DNA from 3 places in the Providencia rustigianii genome. Region 2 is predicted to be linked to each of the others. Evidence: predicted binding sites of a transcription regulator. Region 2 holds the regulator's gene; each other region holds the start of a gene.
The links. Region 2 encodes CRP, which controls carbon source genes, mostly activating them, when cyclic AMP is high. Its sites were predicted from a motif close to ATGTGANNNNNNTCACAT; they were not measured.
Positions count from the first base shown of each region.

Region 1: msrB (peptide-methionine (R)-S-oxide reductase MsrB) is a predicted target of CRP. The motif match lies at 2,102-2,119, and genes of this name have one in related genera.
Region 3: deoC (deoxyribose-phosphate aldolase) is a predicted target of CRP. The motif match lies at 2,186-2,203, and genes of this name have one in related genera.

Region 1 is NZ_LR134396.1:2,086,274-2,090,567, reverse strand. It holds gene EL244_RS09685 (D-hexose-6-phosphate mutarotase) at 1-699, opposite strand, end outside; gene gapA (glyceraldehyde-3-phosphate dehydrogenase) at 899-1,894, opposite strand; gene msrB (peptide-methionine (R)-S-oxide reductase MsrB) at 2,250-2,663, shown strand; gene EL244_RS09670 (YeaC family protein) at 2,802-3,092, shown strand; gene pncA (bifunctional nicotinamidase/pyrazinamidase) at 3,134-3,757, opposite strand; gene ansA (asparaginase) at 3,782-4,294, opposite strand, start outside.
Region 2 is NZ_LR134396.1:393,227-397,520, reverse strand. It holds gene EL244_RS01820 (YheU family protein) at 1-128, shown strand, start outside; gene EL244_RS01815 (phosphoribulokinase) at 189-1,055, shown strand; gene EL244_RS01810 (OsmC family protein) at 1,133-1,537, opposite strand; gene crp (cAMP-activated global transcriptional regulator CRP) at 1,868-2,500, shown strand; gene EL244_RS01800 (hypothetical protein) at 2,698-3,063, shown strand; gene EL244_RS01795 (hypothetical protein) at 3,243-4,181, shown strand; one part of gene EL244_RS01790 (IS3 family transposase) at 4,227-4,294, shown strand, end outside.
Region 3 is NZ_LR134396.1:592,308-596,601, forward strand. It holds gene rnz (ribonuclease Z) at 1-482, shown strand, start outside; gene EL244_RS02680 (DeoR family transcriptional regulator) at 533-1,315, opposite strand; gene deoC (deoxyribose-phosphate aldolase) at 1,362-2,030, opposite strand; gene rbsK (ribokinase) at 2,214-3,134, shown strand; gene fucP (L-fucose:H+ symporter permease) at 3,297-4,294, shown strand, end outside.

The DNA of each region.
Region 1 (4,294 bases), 1.7 Mb from region 2:
ATCACTATGATGATAATGGTGGAGCTCAATCGTTCTTTCCCAACCATCATCGCGTAATAAGCTGTATTCCTCAGGTTCAGTATAGATACGGTCTACATGCTTATTGAATTTTAGTGGCTCTGAAGCATAAATTTCTCTGTCAGCAACTTTATCAATATAGTGCCCACCTAAGCCATACACAGTCGCTTTTTGAATATCACTAATATTGAAATAACTGTGTAAAGCTGCTGTCGCTTCAAAGTCACCATGGCTTTCTAACTCTAATTCACAAGTTTCCCCGAGCTTCATGCGTAAAATTAACGTAAATGCATGAGGCCACAGCTTACGAGTCGACTCGCTATCAGATAGCGTAAAGGTGAGGATCACGCCACAGTCATGTTCATTATGAGCGGTGAACTGCCAAGGTGAAATTCGAGCAAAGCCATGGCTAGGACTGCTTACAGGACCAAACCATGGCCAGCAAATTGGGATCCCGCCTCGAATTGCAATACCTTCTTGAAAGGCACTTTCTGGGCTTAGCCAAAGGCACGGTTTTTGACCTGAAGGTTGCCAATCAATTAATTGAGCTCCTTGCAAGCTGACAGCGCCGCGTACTTTCGGATGAGAAATAACAATAAGGGGTAATTCTCCAAGTTGGCGTTGGGTAATGTAAGGAGAAAGTTGCTTAATGACAGGTAAAGCAAAAATTTTATCATGCATAGTCTTGCGCCTGTAGTAATTGGTCTGTAGTCATGGCGATAGCTCAGTGGCTAGAGATAACAATATAACAAACTCACGATACTGCAAGTTGCATACAATTGAAGCTCTACACGCATCTTGGAGTATGTTGAGTCAGACTTCAATGGATACAAAAGAGCCGCCAAAAGGCGGCTCAGTCACACTAATAGCTTAACATTTCTTATTTAGAGATGTGCGCAATCAGGTCAAGAACTTTGTTAGAATAACCAGTTTCGTTGTCATACCAAGAAACCAGTTTAACAAAGTTGTCGTTCAGCGCGATACCTGCTTTAGCATCGAATACTGAAGTCAGTTTTTCGCCGTTGAAATCGGTAGATACAACGTCATCTTCAGTGTAGCCCAGAACGCCTTTCAGTTCGCCTTCAGCTGCTTCTTTAATAGAATCACAGATTTGTGCGTAAGTTGCTGGTTTAGCCAGACGTACAGTCAGGTCAACAACAGAAACGTTTGGAGTTGGAACACGGAAAGACATACCAGTCAATTTACCGTTCAGCTCAGGGATAACTTTACCAACTGCTTTAGCCGCACCAGTTGAAGATGGGATGATGTTTTGAGAAGCACCACGACCACCACGCCAGTCTTTGTGAGAAGGACCATCAACAGTTTTTTGAGTAGCTGTCGTTGCGTGAACTGTTGTCATCAGACCTTCAACGATACCGAATTTGTCGTTGATAACTTTAGCCAGTGGAGCCAAGCAGTTAGTTGTGCAAGATGCGTTAGAAACGATTTCTTGACCTGCGTAAGCTTTATGGTTAACACCCATAACGAACATTGGGGTGTCATCTTTAGAAGGACCAGTTAATACAACTTTTTTCGCGCCTGCTTCGATGTGTTTACGAGCAGTTTCGTCAGTTAGGAAGATACCTGTTGCTTCAGCAACAACATCAACACCGACTTCGTTCCACTTCAGGTTTGCAGGATCTCTTTCTGCTGTAACACGGATTTTTTTACCGTTAACAACCAAGTGACCATCTTTAACTTCAACAGTACCGTTGAAACGACCGTGAGTTGAGTCATATTTCAGCATGTAAGCCATGTATTCTGCGTCGAGCAGGTCGTTGATAGCAACGATTTCGATGTCAGAACGCTCTTGTGCAGCACGGAAAACGATACGGCCAATACGACCAAAACCATTAATACCTACTTTGATAGTCATAGTATTTCCACCAGCTATTTATTCGTGAATTAAGTTGTAGTTAAAGTTACCAAAACCTTGCCAGCCGTCAAGCGGAATCGTGTCAATTATTGAAAAAAATCAATTCTGAAACCACTATCTGCATATTTGTCAGACACTTCAGCAGCAAATCTAGTCGCACGTATTATCGGGATTGTTCAGCATAATGAAACCATCCATCAGTGATATATGTGAGGAATGTCACAAATCAAAACGTAAAGTTCTAACCTTAATAGTCTAGAATAGTTTTCCTCAAAGTGTTGTTAAGTTTTTGTTGCTTGAAATTGGCGTATTATGGCTTTAGTAGGAATCTTGTTCAAAAAAGTATAGGTAATCAATGTCTAGTAAAAATAAACAAACTATTGATTTGTCAAAGCTTAACCAAATCCAACTGCATGTTACACAGCAGGCCGGTACGGAACCTCCTTTTAGTGGTCAATTATTGCATAACCGTAAAGAGGGTGTGTACGAATGCCTATGTTGTGGCACCCCTTTGTTTCTCTCTGATACTAAATTTGATGCGGGTTGCGGCTGGCCAAGTTTTTATCAGCCTATTACAGAAAGTTCGATAAAATTTATCGAAGATTTTTCTCATGGAATGCATCGAATTGAAGTCCGTTGTGAACACTGTAATGCGCATTTAGGACATGTATTTCCCGATGGGCCACAACCAACTGGTCAGCGTTACTGCATTAATTCAGCATCGTTAAGCTTTACCGATGATGAAACCGGTGAAAAGACTGAAGGATAGGGTGCTGAAGTTTGCTGAATAGAAATATACTGTTTATAAAAACGATTCAGCTAAGGCGTTGGTTTAACTATTCAGAATAAAAATAATGATTATTATTTTGTTTAATTGATTTTGTGAGGCGTTAACGTGAGCGTAGAAATGGATGAGCAACAAATAGAGCACTTACTGTCTGTCATGACGCCTGAAATTTATCAGCGTTTAGTCACTGCGGTGGAATTAGGTAAATGGCCTGATGGTGTGGTACTCACACCGGAGCAGAAAGAAAACACATTGCAGATGGTGATGTTGTGGCAATCTCGTCATAATCATGATCCAGAGCATATGACCGTCGGTACTGATGGTCAAATCACCATGAAGAGCAAACAAGAGTTAAAATCCCTATTTCAGGGAGATAGACTCGCAACACTCAAACCACAAGAAAATGATTAAGTTCTCTATTTTCCCCGCTGATTTAGCGGGGATGAACCATCTTATAGTGCATTGATATTGATAAGCTTTGCGCCCGCAGTTTGCATTTCAGCTAGTGCATTATCGCTATCCTCAGCATCTAAATTGACGCCGCGGCAACCCTCAGCGAGTACATCTACTCGATAGCCAAGTTTTAATGCATCCAACACCGTAAATTTAACGCAATAGTCCGTTGCAATCCCAAGAATAATTAAATGGTCAATCTGTTGTTGCTGTAGCCAATTATGTAGCTGAGTTTGGCTCACATGGTCATTGTCAAAAAAAGCACTGTAACTATCGACCTGCGGATTTTCCCCTTTGGTGAATACCGCTTGGATAGCATTGATATTGAGCTCAGCATGAAAATCTGCACCATGGGTACCTTGAACACAGTGGACAGGCCACCAGACTTGAGGGTGCCCATTTAGCTGCCCAAGGGTTCCGACGGGCTGACCAGAATTACTGGCAAAGCTTAAATGATCAACTGGATGCCAATCTTGACTGGCGATCACGACAATATCTTTTTGCTGACAAATATCAATTACTTGGTTGGCAATGTGAATCACATGTTCACTCTGTTTGACAGCCAGTGCGCCACCAGTACAAAAATCATTCTGTAAATCGACTAATAGTAAGGCGGATTTCATTATTTCCTCAATTTATTTATCTGGCTATTCATCTGTATAGCTCAGTTCACCTCGAAGATTATTTTGCATTAACTCACGAATATGCTCAGAAGTGTAATCTTGGCTGAGTAAATAATGTAATTTACTTAAAGCGGCTTCAAATGTCATGTCGTAGCCACTGATAACACCCGCTTCGGCTAAAGCATGACCCGTTGCATAGCCTTCCATATTTACCCGTCCAGAAATACATTGGGTTAGATTGACGACAATAATGCCTCGGGAAGTGGCGTCACGGAGGATACGTAATAATTCAGGTTGCTGAGGAGCATTTCCGACGCCATAAGAACGTAGAATTAGCGCCTTAACGGGTTGCTGTAAGATATTTCTAACGATCTCAATAGATAAGCCCGGATATAACGTGACCACCCCAATAGGCTGAGGCGTAATTTGATGCGTGATTAACTCACCAATACCAATCGGTGCAGGGCATGTGTTGAACGTACGTATATGAATCCCAGCCTCCATGAGTGGAGGGCAGTTTGGTGAGGTGAAGGCCTC
Region 2 (4,294 bases):
ATGAAAAAAGCTTACAAGACAAAGTGAATGATGTGAAACGGCAGTTAGTTTCTGGGGAAATTGTGCTAGTCTGGTCTGAGCTACATGAATCCGTAAATTTTATGCCTAATAACCAGTTTCGCCCGTAATCCCGCTTCATTCGCTGTTTATTGAAATAGTGGTCATGAGCGTAAAACAGGGAGTCCACTATGTCGAAGAAACACCCTATCATTGCCGTCACCGGATCGAGTGGCGCAGGAACGACCTCTACTAGCCAAGCTTTTCGTAAAATATTCCACCAGCTAAATATTCGCCCTGCAACCCTTGAAGGGGATAGTTTTCATCGTTATACCCGCCCAGAAATGGATATGGCAATCCGTAAAGCCCGTGAACAAGGTCGCCATATTAGTTATTTTGGTTCCGAAGCGAATGATTTTGCTCTGCTAGAACAAACGTTGATTGATTACGCTAAAACAGGTCAGGGGCAATCTCGAAAATATCTGCATACCTATGATGAAGCCGTACCTTATGGTCTCCAACCGGGAACCTTTACGCCTTGGGAGTCTCTGCCAGAAAAATCCGATGTATTATTTTATGAGGGTTTACATGGCGGTGTCGTGACACCTGAGCATGATGTTGCCAAACATGTAGATTTACTGGTCGGTGTTGTCCCGATTGTCAATTTAGAGTGGATTCAAAAAATGATCCGCGATACGACGGAAAGAGGACATTCCCGAGAAGCGGTGATGGATTCCGTAGTGCGTTCTATGGGTGATTATATTAACTATATTACTCCGCAATTTTCCCGTACACATATTAATTTCCAACGCGTTCCAACCGTCGATACGTCGAACCCATTCTCCGCTAAAGCTATCCCATCACAGGATGAAAGTTTCATTGTGATCCGCTTTAGAGGGTTAGAACAGATTGATTTTCCTTATTTGCTTTCGATGGTTAACGGCTCATTTATCTCGGCAATGAATACCATTGTGGTACCTGGAGGAAAATTAGGACTCGCAATGGAGCTCATTATGATGCCATTAGTTGAAAAGTTAATTAAGCAGCGAAGTGAATAAGTCTATATTAAATTAAATGAATACTTACATAGATACTTATCTTCTTTGAAGATAAGTATCTAATAATATAAAAGTAATTAGATATTTTTAATTTCGAAACTATGAGTCACTTTTACTGTTTTTTCTAGCATAATCGCGACTGAGCAATATTTTTCAGCCGAAAGTTGTACGGCTCGCTCAACCACTTTATCTGTTAATTCACGACCGACGACAATAAAGTGCAAATTGATATGCGTGAAATAACGAGGGGCTTCATCACGGCGTTGGGATGTGAGTTTAACTTCACAGTCGGTAATATCGTAGCGACCTTTTTGTAAAATAGACACCACGTCTATCGCGCTACATCCACCTGCTGCCATCAAGACCATTTCCATTGGGCTAGGTGCTTTATCTCCAGCATTACCATCCATCATGATTTGATGCCCAGATGCTGATTCACCTAAGAAAGAGAGCCCTTCAACCCACTTTACTCGTGCTTCCATTTTTGTTCCCCTTGAAAAATGTCGTTATTAAAGGCTACATTGTTCCATATATCTGAATAATGTTATATCAGCATTATTAAGCTGAAGCGATACAGGGAAGACTTTCTGTATTGGATATGATACAAACAATGCTTAGTTGATAGGATTAAGATCAAAACTCAACGATTCAATTGATTATATTATACAATTGATATTAACTTGCTTTTGACCTATAACGAGCATTAATTATGGGTAACTAACGCAACTTAGTATGCCAAGCTAGAAATTTTAAAGTCAGCCTTTCACCTTAATTTTCTGAAGGGTTGCAATAACATACAGAGGATAACGCTAATGGTTCTCGGCAAGCCACAAACAGACCCTACTCTTGAATGGTTTTTGTCACACTGCCATATTCATAAGTATCCATCCAAGAGCACTCTAATCCATCAGGGTGAAAAAGCAGAAACCCTTTACTATATCGTTAAAGGTTCAGTGGCTGTTTTAATCAAAGATGAAGAAGGCAAAGAAATGATTCTCTCTTACTTGAATCAGGGAGACTTCATTGGTGAACTTGGGTTATTTGAAGAAGGGCAAGAACGTACTGCGTGGGTTCGAGCTAAAGTTGCTTGTGAAGTCGCTGAAATTTCTTATAAGAAATTCCGTCAGCTAATTCAGGTTAATCCAGATATTCTGATGCGCCTTTCTGCGCAGATGGCAAGCCGCTTACAAACTACATCAGAAAAAGTCGGTAACTTGGCATTCCTTGATGTGACTGGTCGTATCGCTCAAACCTTATTAAATTTAGCAAAACAACCTGATGCAATGACTCACCCAGACGGTATGCAGATCAAAATTACTCGTCAAGAAATTGGTCAAATTGTTGGGTGTTCACGCGAAACTGTAGGTCGTATTTTAAAAATGTTAGAAGATCAAAATTTGATCTCTGCACATGGTAAAACGATCGTCGTTTACGGTACTCGATAACTTTTATTTTGGTCCAGTAATATTTACTGGGCTTTATATAAACAGCTGTATATATCTCATATATGGCTGTTTTTCATTCCTAATATTGCCCATCATATACTTTCTGTTCAAAATAGCAGCGCTTTTTGATATTAGTCTAACAATCCTTATATATAAAATACTAAATAATTAGCCAGCAATCATTTAGGATTTTATTTATGAAACAGATTAATAATTTAACACCATCAAACTACATCTACCATGCCGGTACAACTAAGAGCGGTAATAACCAAACTTTTTTACAGCGTCAGGCATTCTTTGAACGCTTACAATCAGCGAATTCGACCTCAAAAAAATTTCCAATTTTAGTAAAAGAATCAACGACTCAAGCTAAAGAAACTCGTGTACCTCATTTTATATCTTCACTCAAAATTGGAAGCTTAGTTCCTAGTAATCAACCCACACAACACTCATTTACACCTAAAGCAAAAGTTATTTTTGGTACTCAGTTTAACAAAAACATTGATACGCATTTTATTAATTTTAATAAGAGTTTTTCATTTTTTAAGAATTTATCTAATTAATTTTATTTATTCGCTACGTTTCAATCCTACAATCGATATGCCACCCCTTTAGCCTAACGCGTATTTGTTAGGTTTTTTTTTATCAATTAGCTAATTATTTAATGGAATCGGTTTTTTATATCAATTCTATCTAAAAATCCTATAGCATTGAAATAGATAAATAATTAGGAGAAGCAATCATGATAGACACAATCATAAATTCACCGAATGTTAGAAATAGCACCTCATCTACATTTCTACAATCTGAAAAAAAGTATCTATTTCTGAATAAGGTCATTGAAACAAATTCATCTCCAAAAATATTTCCTGTTATCGATTTTCATAATAGAACGAAGTCATTAAATGAAAATAAAAAATTCCAAAATATGTGGGATGAAGCCATTAAAACAACCAAGCTAAAACTGAGGGATTGTAATAAAGAAAACACCTATCAAAACTTACATCCGGTAATTAGAGAGACCAATATAAAAATTGAGGCTTTACAGCGGTTGCTTGGAAAGAGTGATCATTGCTTCGAAAATACCTATGTTAAGAATGAAAAAAACGTAAAAAAAACCGCTAAAGATAATACGCCTCAAAAAATTACTACACTCATTGATAGATGTAAAAATTTACTGGGAAAAATGACTCAGAATTCACAATACATCACTACGTTAGATGAGCGAGTGAGAGTGACATTAGATAAAGCAGATCTTAACCACACACTGATCAATCTTAAAAACACAGAGTTTCCTCCTACCGTATTTTATACAAAGCCTGAACTTAGTGACTCTGAAAAACACAATATTATAATTAATTTTCAATTAGCTAAAGAAATCAAAAGAATTAAAGGAAGTAAAATTCCACTACGCGTAACCAGTATCCACAAAGCAAGTAATACAAGTTTAATGATAGAGCCTCAAAATAAGAACCTAGCATTAAAAAATTCAAAACCAGATACTCATATAATAAAAACAAAAAAAATTAATGGTCGCAATATTGAGCTTTATACTGCTGAGGGAGCCGTCAAATCAAAAAATCACCCTAGAGATAATCTGAACACTGGCGTTGAAAAACCGGCATTAAAAAATACCAAAACCAAAAATACATTTAAATCTGTTCCCTCAGTGTCAGGATAGTTGTCACCCCCTCTGAAAAATAAACCTGAGGGCGCGGAGTGACACATGAAACGTATTTCACCTGAACGAAAAGCCGCCATACTGGCTAAATTATTACCGCCGTACAACATGAC
Region 3 (4,294 bases), 200 kb from region 2:
ATGGCTATCGCATTGAGGAATACGCGAAACTAGGAGCTCTAAATGCTGACAAACTGGCTCAAGATAATATCCCCCGAGGGCCATGGATGCTGGCGTTGAAGCAAGGGAAGCAGATTCAATTAGATGATGGGCGAGAGGTTAATGGCACCGATTATCTGGAGGAACCAAGAAAAGGTAAAGTCGTTGCCATTTTTGGAGATACTATCCCAACACCGAATGCCTTACTATTGGCCAAAGATGCGGATGTCATGGTTCATGAAACAACCTTAGAGGCTGAATTTGAAGATAAAGCCAATGAGCGTGGGCATTCAACAACTCGCCAAGCAGCATTGCTTGCTAGGCAGGCAGGAGTAAAACGCTTTATCGCCACCCATATAAGTGCACGTTATGGGCCTCAAGACATCCCCAGATTATTAGCCGAATGCCAAGCTGAATTTCCGGCGACAGAAATAGCGGAAGATTATCTGACGATTAAAATCTGAAAAAAGTGTCGATTTTTGTTATCAAAATCGACACATAAGGAAATCCCATTTTAATAAATCACCTTCACAAACCCATTTCGGCAATACGCTTCATACTCATCAGTAAGTTGTCGATTAGTCACAATCACATCAAACTGGGATAACTCCCCCATATTGGCTGTTGCGACTTCATCGAACAAATTATAAGGCGCCAACAAAATCTTCCGGATAGATTTTTCCATTCCTTTCTTTTTCATCGGCAAATCATCGATATTGTAGCAAGTCACGCCATAGGTGCTGTGGACTCCAGTGGCGGACATAAAGGCTTTTTTGGGATTAATTGAGTCCAGTAATGAAGGCAGTGTTGGGCTATAAAATGAGTCACTTTTAGGACGATATTCCCCACCACAGAGCAGTGCAGTGGCATTTTTTTTCTGGCTCAGAGCAAGAAAAACGTTATGGGAATAACAAATTCCGGTGAAACTGATCTCTTCGGGGATTAGGGAAATCAAGGTTGCCATTTCGATCCCATTATCAAAAAAGATCACATCGTCTTCACTGACCATACTGGCGGCGAGATTAGGGATGTAGAGTTCTTCTGTTTGATCGGGCGTGAAAATATCAGCGTGGTGTTCGGTTGGTGATAAGTGGGAAGTAGGTTGAGTGACAGAAACAATGTAGCCACCAAGCAGTGACATAGGGATAGGGCCTTCAGTATCCGCATTGAGATCTCGGCGAATGGTCATTTCAGAGACTTCAAGTATTCTAGCGGCTTCTTTGAGATGAATGCGTCCTGAACGTTTGATACATTCACTTAAGCGGCGAAGGCGTTCTTTTTGTTTAGTTTCTATCACCCTACAATCCTTTTTATAATGGCGCGGACGAACCGCGCCCCGTTGTTTAGTACTCACTTGGAGTGGTTTCATCTCCAGTCACAATTGAGACACTTGCGCTTGCGCCAACACGGTTAGCACCGGCTTCAATCATTTTAATCGCTGTTTCACGAGTACGAACACCGCCAGAGGCTTTGACGCCGATTTCGTTACCAACGACTTTACGCATCAATGCGACATGATGCTCAGTTGCACCCATTGTACTGAATCCTGTTGAAGTTTTCACAAAACCAACTTTCATTGTGCGGCAAATTTCACAAACTTGTGTGATTTCTTCATCAGTTAACAGGCAATTCTCTAAAATAACTTTCAAAGTGGCATTTCCGCAAGCGGCAAATACAGCTTCAATATCACGGCGAACGAATTCTAAATCACCACTTTTAAGCATACCAACGTTGATAACCATATCGACTTCATCGGCACCACGGCGAACAGCTTCTGCTGCTTCAAATGCTTTTGCTTCTGTTAAGCATGCGCCTAAAGGAAAGCCTACCACACAGCAAACTTTTACATCACTGTCTTTTAAGCATTCGCTTGCAAGAGGTACATAGCCTGTATTAACACAAACAGAGGCAAAGTGATATTGTGCAGCTTCTGCACATAACGTTTTGATATCATTAACAGTTGCGTTTGCTGCGAGTAAGGTGTGATCAATATATTTCGCTAAATCTTGCATTTTAAACCTTCCTATATGATGTGAATTAGGATAAACGTGGGTTAGGTAACAAAGAATGAGGAAATGTGGCAGATATAACACTTGATCATTCGTTATTCGAGATCCTAATCACAAATGATATTTTTGCAACATGATAATGTTAGTATTATATCATTATGTGATTTATTTAACACGAGGGACATTATGGATATAGCAGTTATAGGTTCAAATATGGTCGATTTGATCACTTACATCGATCAAATGCCAAAAGAGGGGGAAACCCTCGAAGCGCCAGCGTTCAAAATTGGTTGTGGCGGTAAAGGTGCTAACCAAGCGGTTGCTGCGGCAAAACTGAACTCAAAAGTGATTATGTTAACCAAAGTCGGTGACGATATCTTTGCTGATAATACCATTCGTAATCTTGAGTCTTATGGCATCAATACCCGTTATGTAGAAAAAGTGCCTTGTACATCCAGTGGGGTTGCGCCAATTTTTGTGAATCAAAACTCCTCTAACAGTATTTTGATCGTCAAAGGTGCGAATAAATTCTTATCTCCAGAAGATATCGATCGCGCTGCTGAAGATCTGAAAAAATGTAAGTTGATCGTGCTGCAATTAGAAGTACAGCTGGAAACGGTGTATCACGCAATTGCATTCGGGAATAAGCATAATATTCCTGTGTTGCTTAACCCAGCCCCAGCTCAGCGTTCATTGGACTTAGATTTTGCGTGTCGTTGTGACTTCTTTGTACCGAACGAAACGGAGCTGGAAATTCTCACCAATATGCCAGTAGATACCTTGGATAACGTTCGTCGCGCAGCCCAATCTTTATTAGATAAGGGACTGAAAAACCTGATTGTTACATTAGGTGATAAAGGCGCGCTATGGATGACTCGTGACAGTGAGTTGTTAATCCCTGCAATCAAAGTGAATGCTATCGACACCAGCGGTGCAGGTGATGCCTTCATCGGTTGCTTCTCCCATTACTATGTTCACACCGGAAATATCGAAGAAGCAATGAAAAAAGCCGTTCTGTTTTCTGCATTTAGCGTAACAGGCAAAGGTACTCAATCCTCTTATCCGAGTATTGAGCAATTTAGTGAATTTGTTCAGTTAAGTAATTAGTCCTTATCGTCTTTCAAGCACCAGATGCATTGCCTGTACCCGCAATATTTGCTCTGAATTTGAATGATGTTGAGCATGACCGGTTGAAATGAATGCCGCCAATAGAGCGATAAAGCAACGTTTAACCGGTTAAAAATATTATAAAAATTATTAAGGGTTACCATGAACATTAAGAACATCACTCAGTTACCTGATGGGTACCTGAATAAGACACCTCTATTTCAATTTATCCTACTTTCCTGCTTATTCCCGTTATGGGGATGTGCAGCTGCACTTAATGACATTTTAATCACACAGTTTAAAAGCGTTTTTGAACTCAGTAACTTTGCGTCAGCATTAGTGCAAAGTGCGTTCTATGGTGGTTACTTTTTGATTGCGATCCCGGCTTCACTCGTGATCAAAAAAACCAGCTATAAATATGCGATCATGATTGGATTGATCTTGTACATCGTGGGTTGCACCATGTTCTTCCCAGCTTCACACATGGCAACCTACACCATGTTCTTAGCGGCGATCTTTGCGATCGCAATCGGCCTAAGTTTCTTGGAAACCGCAGCGAATACCTACAGTTCGATGATTGGTCCAAAACAGTATGCGACCTTGCGTTTGAACATCAGCCAAACTTTCTACCCAATCGGTGCCGCTGGCGGGATCTTGCTGGGCAAATATTTAGTGTTCTCAGAAGGTGAAAGCTTACAAAATCAAATGGCGGGTATGGATGCGACGCAGCTTCATGAATTCCGTCTGGCAATGTTAGAAAATACCCTCGAACCTTACCGTTATATGATTATGGTGTTGGTCGTGGTAATGATTCTGTTTTTAGTGACTAAATTTCCAAAATGTAAAGTGGCTGAAACGGTGGAACATAAACGTCCATCTGCGATGGATACTCTGAAATACTTAGCGAAAAACAGTCGTTTCAGAAAAGGCATTATCGCTCAGTTCTTATATGTGGGGATGCAAGTTGCGGTTTGGTCATTCACTATTCGTTTAGCGCTTGAAATGGGCGATATCAACGAGCGTGATGCCTCTAACTTTATGGTGTACAGTTTCGCTTGCTTCTTCATTGGTAAATTTATTGCCAACATTCTGATGACCCGTTTCAATGCCGATAAAGTGCTAATTATCTATTCTATTATCGGCGTGCTGTTCTTAGTGTA